Regions from separate parts of the Cellulomonas sp. KU4C genome, predicted to be linked through region 2. Evidence: predicted binding sites of a transcription regulator. Region 2 holds the regulator's gene; the other holds the start of a gene.

Region 1 (8,330 bases), 290 kb from region 2:
GTCCGGCTCCGACTTCTGGCACACCCAGGCGGTGGAGCGCCTCGGGGTGCCCGCCGTGATGGTGACCGACGGCCCCCACGGCCTGCGCAAGCAGGCCACCAGCGCCGACCACCTGGGCATCGGCGACTCCGTGCCCGCGACCTGCTTCCCGCCCGCCGCCGCGCTCGCGTCCACCTGGGACGTCGACCTGCTCGACCGGGTCGGTCGCGCGCTGGGCCGCGAGACCCGCGGCAACGAGGTCGCGGTGCTGCTCGGCCCGGGCGTGAACATGAAGCGGTCGCCGCTGTGCGGGCGCAACTTCGAGTACTTCTCCGAGGACCCGGCGCTGGCCGGCGACCTGGGCGCGGCCCTGGTGTCCGGCATCCAGTCGCAGGGCGTCGGCACGTCGCTCAAGCACTTCGCCGCGAACAACCAGGAGACCGACCGCATGCGGGTCTCCGCGGACGTGGACGAGCGCACGCTGCGCGAGATCTACCTCCCCGCGTTCGAGCGCGTGGTGACGCGGGCGCAGCCGTGGACGGTCATGTGCGCCTACAACAAGGTCAACGGCGTCTACGCCTCGCAGGACCCGTGGCTGCTGACCGGGCTGCTGCGCGACGAGTGGGGCTTCGAGGGCCTGGTCGTGTCCGACTGGGGCGCCGTCGCGGACCGCGTCGCCGCCGTCGCCGCGGGCCTGGACCTGGAGATGCCCGCCACCGGCGGCCGGACCGACGCGCTCGTCGTCGACGCGGTGAAGAACGGCGAGCTGGACGAGGCCGTGCTCGACGTCGCGGTGCGCCGCGTGCTGCGGATGGTGGCGCGCGCGCTGCCCGCCCTGGCCGAGCCCGGCGAGGTCGACGTCGAGGCCCACCACGAGCTGGCCCGCGAGGCCGCCGCCGACGGCTCGGTGCTGCTGAAGAACGCCCCTGTCGACGGCGCGCCCGTGCTGCCGCTGAGCGCGTCCGACGCCGCCTCGGCCGTGGTGATCGGCGAGTTCGCCCGCACGCCGCGGTACCAGGGCGCCGGGTCCTCGCAGGTGAACCCGACCCGCCTGGACGACGCGCTCACCGCGCTGCGCGCCGCCACGGGCACGGAGCTGCCGTTCGCCGCCGGGTTCTCCGTCGCCGGGGTCGAGGGGTCGCAGGACGCCGACGACGCCGCGCTGCTGGCCGAGGCCGTCGCGACCGCGCGGGACGCCGGGACGGTGCTGCTGTTCCTCGGGCTGCCCGCCCCCGACGAGTCCGAGGGCTACGACCGCACGCACCTCGGCCTGCCGGCCAACCAGGTCGCCGTGCTGCGCGCCGTCGCCGCGGTGAACCCCCGGGTCGTCGTGGTGCTCGCGAACGGCTCCGCGGTGACCGTCGAGTGGCAGGACGACGCGGCCGCGGTGCTGGAGACGTGGCTCGGTGGCCAGGCGGGCGGCTCGGCCGTCGCCGACCTGCTGCTCGGCGTCCGCACCCCGTCGGGCAAGCTCGCCGAGACGATCCCGCACCGTGTGGAGGACACCCCGGCGTTCGGGAAGCTTCCCCGGCGAGCTGGGGCACGTCCGGTACGGCGAGGGCGTGCTGATCGGCTACCGCTGGTACGACACCCGCCTGGTCGACGTCGCCTACCCGTTCGGCCACGGCCTGTCGTACACGACGTTCGGCTACTCCGACGTCACCGCGTCGGTGCGGGGCAAGGGCGCGGACGCCGCCGTCGACGTGTCCGTCACCGTGACCAACACCGGCGCCGTCGCGGGTGCCGAGACCGTGCAGGTCTACGTGGGCGACCCCGAGGCCGCCGTCCAGCGCCCGACGCGCGAGCTCAAGGCCTTCGCCAAGGTCGCGCTGGCGCCCGGGGCCTCGCGGACGCTGGCGTTCACGCTGTCCGCCCGCGACCTGTCCTACTGGCACCCGGGCCTGCACCGCTGGGTCGTCGGCGGCGGTCGCACCGTCGTCGAGGTCGGGTCGTCGTCCCGCGACATCCGCGGCACCGTCGAGGTCGCGGTCACCGGCGAGCCCCTGTGGGGCGACCTGACGGGCGACTCCACCGTCGCCGAGTGGCTGGCGCACCCCGTCGGCGCCCGCGTGCTCGGACCCTCGTTCGGCGAGGCCACCGGGCAGCTGGACGCCACGATGCTCGCGATGCTCGGCGACATGCCGATGCGCGTCGTCGCGGGCTTCGGGATGGGCGGGTTCGACGAGGACGGCCTCGCGGCGATGGTCGACGAGGTCGCCGCGGCCTGACCCCCCGCGCACCGGCCGACGGCCCGCCCCGCCCCTGCGGCGAGGCGGGCCGTCGGCACGTCTGGGGCCTGCGTCCCGGGTCGGCCGCGCGCCCGGGTGGCAGGCTGGACGCGTCGGCGCGACCAGCGCGGACGCACGGGCGAGAGGGGTTCTCCGATGGCAGGCAACCGGGTCGTGGTGGTCGGCGGCGGGTACGGCGGGACGCTGGTCGCCGCGCTGCTCGACGACGTCGCCGAGGTGGTGCTGGTCGAGCCGAAGGACGCGTTCGTGCACGCCTCGGCCGCCCTGCGCGCCGCGGTGGACCCCGCGTGGGAGGACCGGGTGTTCTTCGGCTACGGGAACCTGCTCGAGCGCGGGCGCGTCGTGCAGCAGCGCGTCGAGCGCGCCACGTCGGACCGCGTGCAGCTGGCCGGCGGCACGACGCTCGAGGCCGACCACCTGGTGCTCGCCACCGGCACGTCCTACCCGTTCCCGTCCAAGTTCATCGAGTCGGAGACCGCCGTCGCGCGCGCCCGGCTCGCCCGGATGCGCGAGGGCCTCGCCCGCACGGAGCGGGTGCTGGTCGTCGGCGCCGGGGCGGTCGGGCTCGAGCTGGCCGGCGAGCTCCTGGACGCCTACCCGCACCTGCGGGTCACGGCGGTCGACCAGGCCCCGGACGCGCTGACCACGGGCGACTACCTGCCCGAGCTCCGCGCCGCCGTGCACGCGCAGCTCGACGGCCGGGTGGACTTCGTGCTCGGGTCCCGCCTCGGCTACCTCCCGCCGTCGGACGTCGGCACGTACGAGCCGTTCGTCGTCGAGACCGAGGCGGGCGTGCGCGTCGAGGCGCAGATGTGGTTCCGCTGCTACGGCAACGTCCCCGCGAGCGACTACCTCGCGGGGGACCTCGCGTCGACCCGCAACGGCCTCGGCGAGGTGCGCGTCGACGCGCACCTCGCGCTCGTCGGCCACCCGTCGGTGTGGGCGGTCGGGGACATCACCGACGTCCGGGAGTCCAAGCGCGCGTCCGCCGCCCGGGCGCACGCCGAGGTGGTCGCGGCGAACATCCGCGCCCGCATCGAGGGCCGCGCACCCGCGGCGACGTACGCCCCCGCGCCCGAGCGCATCGTGCTGCCGCTGGGCCGCACCGGCGGCGCGAGCCAGCTGATGGCCGACGACGGCACCCGGCACGTCCTGGGCGCCGAGGAGACGAGCCGGATGAAGGGCGCGGACCTCTACTCGACGGCGATGGCGAAGCTCTTCGGCTGACACCCCGGCCCCGGGGTGCGACCTGGCGCGGGTCAGGCGGCGCGGCGGCGGCGGAGGCGGGTCCAGACGAACCGGACCACCACGACCGCGATCGCCGCGTACACCGCGTAGTTGATCCAGTCGGAGTAGCGGCCGACGTCCTCCCACTGCGCGCCCAGGACGTAGCCCGCGACGATCAGGCCCGTGTTCCAGACCGCGCTGCCGAGCGCCGTGTACGCGAGGAACCGGGCCTGCGGCATCCGCTCCAGGCCCGCCGGGACCGACACCAGCGACCGCACGACCGGTACGCAGCGACCGATCAGCACCGCGGCGCCGCCGTGCCGCTCGAACCACGACTCCGCGCGGTCCAGGTCCTCGACCTCCATCAGCGGGATCCGCTCGAGCCAGCGGCGCAGCCGCTCCCGACCGAGCCAGACGCCGAGCCCGTAGAGCAGCCACGCGCCGGCGACCGCGCCGACCGTCGCCGCGACCACCGCCCAGGCGAGCGGCATCTTCCCCTGGCTCGCGACGTATCCCGCGACGGGCAGCACGACCTCGGACGGGATCGGCGGGAACACGTTCTCCAGCGCGACCAGCAGGCCGACGCCCGCGGGCCCGAGCGCCTCGACGACGCTCACCACCCAGCCGGCGAGGCCGGTGAGCTCGGCGGGGTCCTGCGCGGCGGCGAGCACGGTGGTGGCGGTCATCACGCCCGATGGTCGCACCGCGGCACGACGCCCGCAGCACGACGCCCGCCCGGCGACCGGGTCGCACGGGCGGGCGTCGGGGGTGGCCCGGCGCAGGTCAGGCGCGCTCGAGCACCAGCCCGGTGCCGCCGTCGGGGGCGCGCGTGACCCGGACGGTGTCGCCGTCGTGCACCTCGCCGGCCAGGATCAGCCGCGCGAGGCGGTCGCCGATCTCGCGCTGCACGAGCCGGCGCAGCGGGCGGGCGCCGTACGCCGGGTCGAACCCCTCGATCGCCAGCCACTCGCGTGCGGCGGGGTCGACGTCGAGCACGATCCGCCGGTCCCGCAGCCGCCCGGCCAGGGACGCCACCTGCAGGTCGACGATCCGGCTGAGCTCGTCGAGCGACAGCGGGTCGAACAGCACGACGTCGTCGAGCCGGTTGAGGAACTCCGGCTTGAACGCCTCCCGGACGGCGCCCATCACGCCGTCGCGCCGGGCGGCGTCGTCGAGCGTCGGGTCGACGAGGAACTGCGAGCCGAGGTTCGACGTGAGCACCAGGATGACGTTCCGGAAGTCGACCGTGCGCCCCTGGCCGTCGGTGAGCCGCCCGTCGTCCAGCACCTGCAGCAGGATGTCGAACACCTCGGGGTGGGCCTTCTCGACCTCGTCCAGCAGCAGCACGGAGTACGGGCGCCGGCGGACGGCCTCGGTGAGCTGGCCGCCCTCCTCGTAGCCGACGTAGCCCGGGGGCGCCCCGATCAGGCGCGCCACCGAGTGCCGCTCGGCGTACTCGGACATGTCGATCCGCACCATCGCGCGCTCGTCGTCGAACAGGAAGTCCGCGAGCGCCTTCGCGAGCTCGGTCTTGCCGACGCCGGTCGGGCCGAGGAACAGGAACGACCCGGTGGGGCGGTCGGGGTCGGCGACGCCCGCCCGGGAGCGCCGGACGGCGTCGGAGACGGTGGTGACGGCCGTGTGCTGGCCGATCAGCCGCTGCCCGAGCACCTCCTCCATCCGCAGGAGCTTCGCGGTCTCGCCCTCGAGCAGCCGGCCCGCGGGGATGCCGGTCCAGGCGGCGACGACCTCGGCGATCTCGTCGGGCCCGACCTTGTCGGCGATCATCGGGGCCTCGTCGCGCGGGGCGGCGCCGGCCTCGGCGCGCTCGCGCTCCTCGGCGGCGGCGATCTCCTGCTCGACGGCCGGGATCTCCCCGTACTGGATGCGCGCGGCACCGGACAGGTCGCCCTCGCGCAGCAGCCGGTCCGCGGTGGACCGCAGCTCGTCCAGCCGGGCCTTGAGGTCGCCGACGAGGTTGTGCCCGGCCTTCTCCTTCTCCCAGCGGGCGGTGAGCCCGGCGAGCTCCTCGCGGCGGTCGGCGAGGTCGGCGCGCAGCTTCTCCAGCCGGTCGCGGGAGGCCGGGTCGTCCGCCTCCGACAGCACGACCTCCTCCATCTCCAGGCGGGTGACGGCGCGCTGCAGCTGGTCGATCTCGACCGGGGAGGAGTCGAGCTCCATCCGCAGCCGGGACGCGGCCTCGTCGACCAGGTCGATCGCCTTGTCCGGGAGCTGGCGTCCCGGGATGTACCGGTCGGACAGCGCGGCGGCGGCGACGAGCGCGGCGTCGGCGATGGTGACCTTGTGGTGCGCCTCGTACCGCTCCTTGAGGCCGCGCAGGATCGCGACGGTGTCCTCGACGGAGGGCTCGCCGACGAACACCTGCTGGAACCGGCGCTCGAGGGCGGGGTCCTTCTCGATCCGCTCCCGGTACTCGTCCAGGGTGGTGGCGCCGACGAGGCGCAGCTCCCCGCGGGCGAGCATCGGCTTGAGCATGTTGCCGGCGTCCATCGCACCCTCGCCCCCGGCGCCCGCGCCGACGACGGTGTGCAGCTCGTCGATGAAGGTGACGACCTCGCCCTCGGACGAGGTGATCTCCTCCAGGACGGCCTTGAGCCGCTCCTCGAACTCGCCGCGGTACTTCGCGCCCGCGACCATCGCCGCGAGGTCGAGCGAGATGAGGCGCTTGCCGCGCAGGGACTCCGGCACGTCGCCGGCGACGATGCGCTGGGCGAGCCCCTCGACGACGGCCGTCTTGCCGACGCCGGGCTCGCCGATCAGCACCGGGTTGTTCTTGGTGCGGCGGGACAGCACCTGGATGACGCGGCGGATCTCGGCGTCGCGGCCGATCACCGGGTCGAGCCGGCCGTCCCGCGCGCGCTGGGTGAGGTCGACGCCGTACTTCTCGAGCGACTTGTAGGTGCCCTCGGGGTTCGGGCTGGTCACGCGCGACGAACCGCGGACGGACGGCAGCGCGGCGGCGAGCGCGTCCCGGGAGGCGCCCTGGGCGCGCAGCGCGTCGGCGACGCCGGTCTGCCCGGCGGCCAGCCCCAGCAGCAGGTGCTCGGTCGAGACGTAGTCGTCGCCGAGGGTCCGCGCCTCGGACGACGCCGCCTCGATGACCGCGGCGGTCGCGCGGGACGCCGTGGGCTGCGCGACCGACGACCCGCTCGCGGTGGGCAGGCCGACCAGGACGGCGCGGACCGCCCGCCCGAGCGCCGTCCGGTCCGCGCCGACGGCGTCGAGCAGGCCGTTCGCGACCCCGCCCTCCTGGGCGAGCAGCGCGTTCAGCAGGTGGGCCGGCTCCAGCTGCGGGTTCCCGGCGGCCGACGCCTGCTGGATGGCGTCGCCGATGGCCTCCTGCGACTTGGTGGTGAGCTTCGCGTCCAACGTCCCCTCCGTGCGTGCCTCGTGCGTGCGGTCCCGCGGGTGCCCGCGGGGGTGGTCAGGTGCTCTCAGGTTCCGTCCGGTGCAACCCGGCCCAAGTTGAGCCTATTCCGCTCAACTCTGCGTGGCGAGCCCTCGCGCCCGGTGACGCGATGCGCGGGCGCGCGGCGGCGCGGGCGACCCCGCCCCTACCCGAGCCTCCGCCGGACGGCTCGTCATAGCGCACTGTGACTCTGACCCGCGTCATGACTCGTTGTGACCAGGTTCACGTCACCGACACGCGCCCGACGCGCTGCCGCAACACCGGGCACCCGCGCTGAGCAGCGACACCGCTGTCCGGAGATACCTCCGGACATATCCGACTTGCACGACTGTGATCTGGACATTTACGGCAATCCGGACCACGCAGACGTGATCCATCTCACAAAACGTGTCCGATTCGCCCGAAGGGAGTTGCGCTGCGCCAGCCCCGCCCAACACTCTTGGACCACTCCCGCCGGGATCACATCCGGCTCACAGGAAGCCCCCGACCGGACCCTCCATCCGCTCGAACGGGTGACCCTCAGTCAACAGCCGCCCGCCCGCCGAGTCACAACGGACGGACCCTCGAGCAGCCAGCTCGGACGGACACCGCCCACCGCCCCACCCGCGTTGCCCCCTCCTTGCCGCGTCACCGTCGCCGCCGGCTCTTCCGACACGACCCGCGCCGAGGTGAGCGATGTTCATCTTCATCCTGCAGATCCGGCACATGCTCGACGACCACGCCGAGCTGTACCTCTTCACCGTCTTCTCCGGGCTCGTCTGGGCCCTGTGGATCCTCAAGGTCGTCCTGTCGCGGCGGTACCGCCCCTGGGTCGCCGAGCACCACGAGACCACCAGCGTCATCGTCCCCGTCGTCGACGAGCCGCTCGACCTGTTCCGCGACGTGCTCACCCGGGTCACCGAGCAGCACCCCGACGAGGTCATCGTCGTCATCAACGGCGCCCGCAACCCCGACCTCGAGGCGGTGTGCGACGAGTTCGCGCCGCTGGTCCGCTGGGTGCACACCCCGATCCCCGGCAAGCGGAACGCGGTGAAGATCGGCACCGAGCTTCTCGAAGTACGACGTCACCGTGCTGCTCGACTCCGACACGGTGTGGACGCCGGGCACGCTCTCGGAGCTCATCAAGCCGTTCAAGGACTCGAACGTCGGCGGCGTCACCACCCGCCAGCGCATCCTCGAGCCCTCGCGCTCCTGGATCACCCGCTGGGCGGACTGGCTGGAGAACTCGCGCTCGCTCTACTCGATGCCCGCGCAGTCCGTCCTCGGCCAGGTGGGCTGCCTCCCCGGGCGCACCATCGCCTTCCGGCGGCACATCCTCATCGACGTCATGCACGACTTCATGACCCAGCGGTTCATGGGCGTGTTCCTCGAGGTCTCCGACGACCGGACGCTGACCAACCTCACCCTCAAGCAGGGGTACCGGACGGTCTACCAGCACACCAGCC
Region 2 (8,330 bases):
GCGCACGACCCCCTCGGTCGTCGCGTTCTCCAAGACCGGTGAGGTCCTGGTCGGCGAGGTCGCCAAGCGCCAGGCCGTCACCAACGTCGACCGCACCATCGCCTCGGTCAAGCGCCACGTCGGCACCGACTGGACGACCGAGATCGACGACAAGAAGTACACGGCGCAGGAGATCTCCGCCCGCGTGCTCGGCAAGCTCAAGCGCGACGCCGAGGAGTACCTGGGCGAGCCCGTCACGGACGCGGTCATCACCGTCCCGGCGTACTTCAACGACGCCGAGCGCCAGGCGACCAAGGACGCCGGCCAGATCGCCGGCCTCAACGTCCTGCGCATCGTCAACGAGCCCACCGCTGCGGCCCTGGCCTACGGCCTCGAGAAGGGCAAGGAGGACGAGCTCATCCTCGTCTTCGACCTCGGCGGCGGCACGTTCGACGTCTCCCTGCTCGAGGTGGGCAAGGACGACGACTTCTCCACCATCGAGGTCCGCGCGACCTCCGGCGACAACCGCCTCGGCGGCGACGACTGGGACAACCGGATCGTGCAGTGGCTCGTCGGCCAGGTGAAGAACAGCACCGGCGTCGACCTGTCGAAGGACAAGATCGCCCTCCAGCGGCTGCGCGAGGCGGCGGAGCAGGCCAAGAAGGAGCTGTCGTCCGCGACCAGCACCAACATCAGCCTGCAGTACCTGTCGATGAGCGAGAACGGCCCCATCCACCTGGACGAGAAGCTCACCCGGGCGCAGTTCCAGGAGATGACCAAGGACCTGCTCGAGCGTACGAAGGCGCCGTTCCAGGCCGTCATCCGCGACGCCGGCATCAAGGTCGCCGACATCGACCACATCGTCCTCGTGGGCGGCTCGACCCGCATGCCCGCCGTCACCGACGTGGTGCGCGAGCTCACCGGCGGTCGCGAGCCCAACAAGGGCGTCAACCCGGACGAGGTCGTCGCCGTCGGCGCCGCCCTGCAGGCCGGTGTCATCAAGGGCGACCGCAAGGACGTCCTGCTGATCGACGTGACCCCGCTGTCCCTGGGCATCGAGACCAAGGGTGGCGTGATGACCAAGCTCATCGAGCGCAACACGGCCATCCCGACCAAGCGCAGCGAGATCTTCTCGACCGCCGAGGACAACCAGCCGTCCGTGCTGATCCAGGTGTTCCAGGGCGAGCGCGAGTTCGCGCGGGACAACAAGCCGCTGGGCACGTTCGAGCTGACCGGCATCGCGCCGGCCCCGCGCGGCGTCCCGCAGGTCGAGGTCACCTTCGACATCGACGCGAACGGCATCGTGCACGTGTCCGCCAAGGACCGCGGCACCGGCAAGGAGCAGTCGATGACGATCTCTGGCGGCTCCGGCCTGCCGAAGGACGAGATCGACCGCATGGTCAAGGAGGCCGAGGCGCACGCCGCCGAGGACAAGCAGCGTCGCGAGGAGGCGGAGACCCGCAACTCCGCCGAGCAGCTCGTCTACTCCACGGAGAAGCTGCTCACCGACAACGACGACAAGCTGTCCGACGACGTCAAGTCCGAGGTCCGCGGCGCGGTCGACGACCTGAAGAAGGCGCTGGAGGGCGAGGACCTGGCCGAGGTCACCGCCAAGCAGACCGCCCTGGTCGCCGCCAGCCAGAAGATCGGCGAGGCGCTGTACTCCCAGAACCAGGACGCCCCCGCCGGTGAGCAGCCCGCCGCGGAGCAGCCCGCCGCGTCGTCCGACGACGACGTGGTGGACGCCGAGATCGTCGACGACGAGGGTGACAAGAAGTGACCGACCAGCCGAACCCGCAGGGGCGTGATCCCGAGGAGGAGGCCCCGCGCGTGACCGACAAGCGCCGCATCGACCCGGAGACGGGCGAGTTGCGCGAGCCGACGCCCGAGGAGCAGGTCCTCGCCGAGGCCGAGCAGGCGGCGTCCGCCGCCGAGCAGGCCATCGCCGGCGAGGGCCTGGCCGAGGCGCAGCAGCTGGCGGCCGAGCGGCTCGACGAGCTGCAGCGGCGCAACGCCGACTACTACAACCTCGAGCAGCAGTACTCGGCCTACGTGAAGCGGTCCAAGGCCGAGGCCCTGAACGCCCGCGACCAGGGCGTGGCCGCGGTCGCCGAGGCGCTGATCGGGGTGCTCGACGACATCGAGCTCGCCCGCCAGCACGGCGACCTGGTCGGGCCGTTCGCCTCGATCGCCGAGAAGCTCGAGGCGACCGTCGGCCGGTTCGGCATCGAGCGGTACGGGGCGCCCGGCGAGGCGTTCGACCCGCAGGTGCACGAGGCGCTCATGCACGGGCACTCGGCCGACGTGACCGAGCCGACGGTGCAGCAGGTCCTCCAGCCGGGCTACCGGCTGGGCGACCGCATCGTCCGGCCGGCGCGCGTCGCGGTCGTCGACCCGGAGGCGTGACGAGCAGGATGAGGACCCGCCGGGCGCACGTGCCCGGCGGGTCCGCCCGGTCCGCGGCCGCGCGCCGGCGGACCGGGGACCACCGACCCACACGGAGGGAGGCGCAGTGAGCGGTCAGGACTGGCTGGAGAAGGACTTCTACGCCGTGCTCGGCGTCCCCAAGGACGCCGACGCCGCCGCGATCAAGAAGGCGTACCGCAAGCTCGCCCGCACCATGCACCCGGACCACAACCCCGGGGACGCGGTCGCGGAGGCCAAGTTCAAGGAGGTCGGCGAGGCGTACGCCGTGCTGTCCGACCCCGAGCAGCGCCAGCAGTACGACCAGCTGCGCGCGATGGCCGGCGGGGCGCGGTTCCGCGCCGGGACCGGCGGCGCGGGCGGGGGCGGCGGCGCGAACGGCGGCTTCGAGGACCTGTTCGGCGGCGTGTTCACCGGCGCCGGCGGCGGGGGCAGCCGCGTGCGGTTCCCGCAGGGCGGCGGCGGAGGTGCCGGCGGTGGCGGGTTCGAGGACCTGCTGGGCGGCCTGTTCGGCGGGGGCGGCGGCTTCGGCGGCCAGACCCGCGGCGGGCGGCGCGGCGCGGACCTGTCGGCCGTGACCACGCTGCCGTTCCGGCAGGCCGTCGAGGGGTCGACCGTGGCCCTGGGCGTCGAGGGGCGGACCGTCAAGGCCCGCATCCCCGCGGGCGTCCGCGACGGCCAGAAGATCCGGCTGCGCGGCAAGGGCCGACCCGGCGAGCACGGCGCCCCGGCCGGTGACCTCGAGGTCACCGTGCGGGTCACGCCGCACCCGGTCTTCGGGCTCGACGGCACCAACCTGCGGGTCACGCTGCCGGTCGCGTTCGACGAGGCCGCGCTCGGCGCCGACGTGACGGTGCCGACGCTCGACGGCGGCACGGTCCGCCTGAAGATCCCGGCGGGCACCCCGTCGGGGCGGACGCTGCGCGTCAAGGGCCGCGGCGTCACCACGGCGAGCGGCACCGGCGACCTGCTGGTCACCGTGCAGGTCGTCGTCCCGCAGCGGCTCAGCGCCGCCGCGAAGGAGGCCGTGCAGGCGTTCGGCATCGCGACGTCCGGCGAGGACCCGCGCGCCGACCTGCTGGCGCGCGCCGCGGAGTGAGCCACGACCGGCCGGGTGCGGCGCACGCCACCCCGGCCGGTCCCCGAGCGAGGAGGGTGTGATGGCGTCCGAGGACGCGCAGGTCTACGTGATCTCGGTGGCCGCCGAGCTCGCCGGCATGCACCCCCAGACCCTGCGGCAGTACGACCGGCTCGGGCTCGTCCAGCCCGGCCGCACCCGGGGTCGCGGCCGCCGCTACTCGCTGCGCGACATCGCGACCCTGCGCGAGGTGCAGCGGCTCTCCCAGGAGGAGGGCGTCAACCTCGCCGGGATCAAGCGGATCCTCGAGCTCGAGAACGAGGTCGACCGGCTCCGCAAGCAGGTCGAGTACCTGCGGGCGTTCGCCGAGCCCGGCCGGCGCGTGTTCACCGCGCACCCGTCCGGGGACGTCGTCGCGATGGGACCGATGGGCCGCAGCCAGCGCCGGCGTGGCGAGGCGCCCGTGGACCCGCGCGCCGTCGGAGCGCCGGGGGCCATCGTGCTGTGGCGCCCGGCGGGGCGGTGACGTGACCCGCGGTCTGCGTGCCGTCGCGGGGGCCGTGGGCGTCGCCCTGCTGCTCGTGGCGTGCGGCGCCCCCGCGGACCCGCCTCCCGCGGACCCGACCGCCCCCGCGCCGTCGACCTCCGCGCCCGCCGACCCGCCCCCGACCCCCACGTCCGCGGACCGCACCGCGTCGGTGGTGGACGCGCTGGTCGCCCTCGAGCGGTCGTCCGGCGCCCGCGTCGGCGTCTACGCGGTCGACACCGCGACCGGCGACGTCGTGGCCTACCGGGCCGACGAGCGGTTCGGGTACGCCTCGACGCTCAAGGCGCTCGCGGTGGGGGAGCTCCTGCGAGGGCAGCCGGCCGCGGCGCTCGACGAGGAGCTGCCGCTCGCGCCGGAGGACGTCGCCGACGCGGGCTACGCCCCGGTGACCGGCGGGCGGGTCGGGGAGCGGCTGACCGTGCGCGAGCTCGGCGCGGCCGCGGTGTCCGAGAGCGACAACGGCGCGCTGAACGTGCTGCTGCGCCGGCTCGGCGGCCCGGAGGCGCTGCAGGCCGCGCTGGTCGCGGCGGGCGACACGACGACGCTGGTCGACGCGGACGAGCCCGACCTCAACCGGTTCACGCCCGGCGACCCCGCCCGCACCAGCACCCCGCTCGCGCTCGGCGAGGGCCTCCGGCGGTACGCGCTGGGCGACGCGCTGACCCCGGAGGTCCGGGACGTGTACGTCGGCTGGCTGACCGGGTCGACCACCGGGGACGCGACCATCCGCGCCGGGGCGCCCGCGGGCTGGGTGGTCGGCGGCAAGACCGGGTCCGCCGGCCGGTACGGGTCCCGCAACGACGTCGCCGTGCTCTGGCCGCCGGACCGCGACCCGGTGGTGCTCGCGGTGCTGACCGACCGGCCGGAGCCCGACGCCGAGCCGGACGACGCCGTGCTCGCCGCCGCCGCGTCCGTGGTGCTGGCGGCGTACGGCGGCTGAGCCGCGAGCAGCGCGCGCTGCCACCGGCCGGCCCGTCCGCGGGGTGCGACACGCCGGTGCGCCGCGACACGCCGGGACCTCCGGGGGTCGTCGCCTGGGACGTGCGTCACCCCCGGACGGCGGTCCGCCGGTCGTCCACATGTGGGTCCGGGTGTGGGCGGGTCTGGGGATATCTGTGGACGACCGTGCAGGCCCGGCGCGTGGCCAGCGGGAGGGCCGCGTGTCGGTGGTCGGTCGTAGCCTGTGGATGAACCCGGACACCGGGAGTTCTGCACAGGCTGTGGACGAACGACACGCGTGTAACACCAGTCCTAGTGGTCCGTTGCGGGACGCACCACTAGGTGTAGTGTTCCAACTCGCTGCTCGACGCGGGGACCGGACCACCGGGAGACCCGCCCGGAGCGGCCCCAGAACAGCATTCAGACCGGGGAGACCACGATGACCATCACCGTCTACAGCAAGCCGTCGTGCGTCCAGTGCAACGCGACCTACCGCGCGCTGGACAAGGCCGGCCTGCAGTACGAGGTCGTCGACATCACCGAGGACGCCGACGCCCGTGACTACGTCATGTCGCTCGGCCACCTGCAGGCGCCGGTCGTCGTGGCCGACGGCCAGCACTGGTCCGGCTACCGCCCCGACCAGATCAAGGCGATCGCCGACCGCGCCGCGGTCTCCGTCGCCTGAACCGACCGCACGCCGCCCGATGACCCGGGCGGCCCGGTCGCACGGCAGCACGATCGAACGCAGGCGCGGGGGAGGGCGAGCATGAGCTCCCTGGTCTACTTCTCCAGCGTCTCCGAGAACACCCGCCGGTTCGTCGACAAGCTCGACATCGACGCCACGCGGATCCCGCTCCGACCCTCGGAGCCGTTCCTGCGCGTGCAGGACCCCTATGTGCTGGTGGTCCCCACGTACGGCGGCGGCAACGAGGGCGGGGCGGTCCCGCGGCAGGTCGTCAAGTTCCTCAACGACCCGGCCAACCGCTCCCTGATCCGCGGCGTGATCGCGGCGGGGAACACCAACTTCGGCGCGCACTACTGCATGGCCGGAGACATCATCGCGGCGAAGTGCCAGGTCCCGTACCTGTACGCCTTCGAGCTCATGGGAACGACCGAGGACGTGTCACGCGTCCGAGACGGATGGGGACGGTTTTGGCAGCGACACTCACAGATGACGGCGTGACGGACGCGACCGAGGTCATCACCCTCACGCCCGAGATGGACTACCACTCGCTCAACGCGATGCTGAACCTCTACGGCCGCGACGGCGAGATCCAGTTCGACAAGGACCGGGAGGCGGCGCGGCAGTACTTCCTGCAGCACGTCAACCAGAACACCGTCTTCTTCCACGACCTCGAGGAGAAGCTGGACTACCTGGTCGAGCACAAGTACTACGAGCCCGAGGTGCTCGCGCAGTACGACCGCGCGTTCATCAAGAGCCTGTTCAAGCACGCCTACTCGAAGAAGTTCCGGTTCCAGACCTTCCTCGGCGCCTTCAAGTACTACACCTCGTACACGCTGAAGACGTTCGACGGCAAGCGGTACCTGGAGCGCTTCGAGGACCGCGTCGCGATGGTGTCGCTCGCGCTCGCCGAGGGCGACGAGACGTTCGCCCTCCAGCTCGTCGACGAGATCGTCTCCGGCCGCTTCCAGCCGGCGACCCCGACGTTCCTCAACCTCGGCAAGGCGCAGCGCGGCGAGCCCGTGTCCTGCTTCCTGCTGCGCATCGAGGACAACATGGAGTCGATCGCCCGCGGCATCAACTCCGCCCTGCAGCTGTCGAAGCGCGGCGGCGGCGTGGCCCTGCTGCTCTCGAACATCCGCGAGCACGGCGCCCCGATCAAGCACATCGAGAACCAGTCGTCCGGCGTCATCCCCGTGATGAAGCTCCTCGAGGACTCCTTCTCCTACGCGAACCAGCTCGGCGCGCGCCAGGGCGCGGGTGCGGTCTACCTGCACGCGCACCACCCCGACATCATGCGGTTCCTCGACACCAAGCGGGAGAACGCGGACGAGAAGATCCGCATCAAGACCCTGTCGCTGGGCGTCGTGATCCCGGACATCACGTTCGAGCTCGCCAAGAACAACGAGGACATGTACCTGTTCTCGCCGTACGACGTCGAGCGCGTCTACGGCAAGCCGTTCGCCGACGTGAACGTGTCCGAGAACTACCGCGCGATGGTCGACAACGGGCAGATCCGCAAGCAGAAGATCAAGGCCCGCGACTTCTTCCAGACGCTCGCCGAGCTGCAGTTCGAGTCCGGCTACCCGTACATCCTGTTCGAGGACACGGCCAACAAGGCCAACCCGATCAAGGGCAAGATCACGCACTCCAACCTGTGCTCGGAGATCCTGCAGGTCTCGACGCCCTCGACCTTCAACGAGGACCTGTCGTACGACCACGTCGGCCGTGACATCTCCTGCAACCTCGGTTCGATGAACATCGCCCTGGCGATGGACTCCCCGGACTTCGGCCGCTCCGTCGAGACCGCGATCCGCGCGCTCACCGCCGTGTCCGACCAGACCGACATCGAGTCGGTCCCGTCGGTCAAGCGGGCGAACCGCGGCGGGCACGCCATCGGCCTCGGGCAGATGAACCTGCACGGGTACCTGGCGCGCGAGCGGATCTTCTACGGGTCCGAGGAGGGCCTGGACTTCACGAACATCTACTTCTACACGGTGGCGTACCACGCCATCCGCGCGTCGAACCTGCTCGCCAAGGAGCGGGGCCAGGCGTTCGCCGGCTTCGAGGACTCGACCTACGCGTCCGGCGCGTACTTCGAGAAGTACGTCACCGGCACCTGGACGCCGAAGACCGCCCGCGTCGCCGAGCTGTTCGCGACCTCCGGCGTGCACATCCCCACGCAGGAGGACTGGAAGGCCCTGGCCGAGTCGGTGCGCGAGCACGGGCTCTACAACCAGAACCTCCAGGCCGTCCCGCCGACGGGCTCGATCTCCTACATCAACAACTCGACGTCGTCGATCCACCCGATCGCGTCGAAGATCGAGATCCGCAAGGAGGGCAAGCTCGGCCGCGTGTACTACCCGGCGCCGTTCATGACGAACGACAACCTGGAGTACTACGACGACGCGTACGAGATCGGCTACGAGAAGATCATCGACACGTACGCCGAGGCCACGCAGCACGTGGACCAGGGCCTGTCGCTGACGCTGTTCTTCAAGGACACCGCCACCACCCGCGACATCAACCGCGCGCAGATCTACGCGTGGCGCAAGGGCATCAAGACGATCTACTACATCCGCCTCCGGCAGATGGCCCTCGAGGGCACCGAGGTCGAGGGCTGCGTGTCCTGCATGCTCTGACGTGACCGGTGCCGGCCGGGCCCCTCCCCCGCGAGGGCC

What was found. The regulator HspR, encoded in region 2, represses chaperone genes until heat shock. The targets are predictions, from matches to a motif close to AAGTTGAGTCNNNNNGACTCAACTT.
Region 1: clpB (ATP-dependent chaperone ClpB) is a predicted target of HspR. The motif match lies at 6,939-6,963, and genes of this name have one in related genera.

Annotation. Positions count from the first base shown of each region.
Region 1 covers NZ_CP200322.1:523,096-531,425, forward strand. Annotated here, with positions in the region: partial or broken gene AC1VL8_RS02465 (aryl-beta-d-glycosidase) at 59-1,432, shown strand; gene AC1VL8_RS02470 (fibronectin type III-like domain-contianing protein) at 1,473-2,207, shown strand; gene AC1VL8_RS02475 (FAD-dependent oxidoreductase) at 2,364-3,455, shown strand; gene AC1VL8_RS02480 (DedA family protein) at 3,488-4,141, opposite strand; gene clpB (ATP-dependent chaperone ClpB) at 4,239-6,845, opposite strand; partial or broken gene AC1VL8_RS02490 (glycosyltransferase family 2 protein) at 7,561-8,330, shown strand, end outside.
Region 2 covers NZ_CP200322.1:815,213-823,542, reverse strand. Annotated here, with positions in the region: gene dnaK (molecular chaperone DnaK) at 1-1,759, shown strand, start outside; gene AC1VL8_RS03870 (nucleotide exchange factor GrpE) at 1,756-2,385, shown strand; gene AC1VL8_RS03865 (DnaJ C-terminal domain-containing protein) at 2,492-3,502, shown strand; gene AC1VL8_RS03860 (heat shock protein transcriptional repressor HspR) at 3,564-4,007, shown strand; gene bla (class A beta-lactamase) at 4,009-4,968, shown strand; gene nrdH (glutaredoxin-like protein NrdH) at 5,407-5,652, shown strand; gene nrdI (class Ib ribonucleoside-diphosphate reductase assembly flavoprotein NrdI) at 5,734-6,150, shown strand; gene nrdE (class 1b ribonucleoside-diphosphate reductase subunit alpha) at 6,186-8,291, shown strand.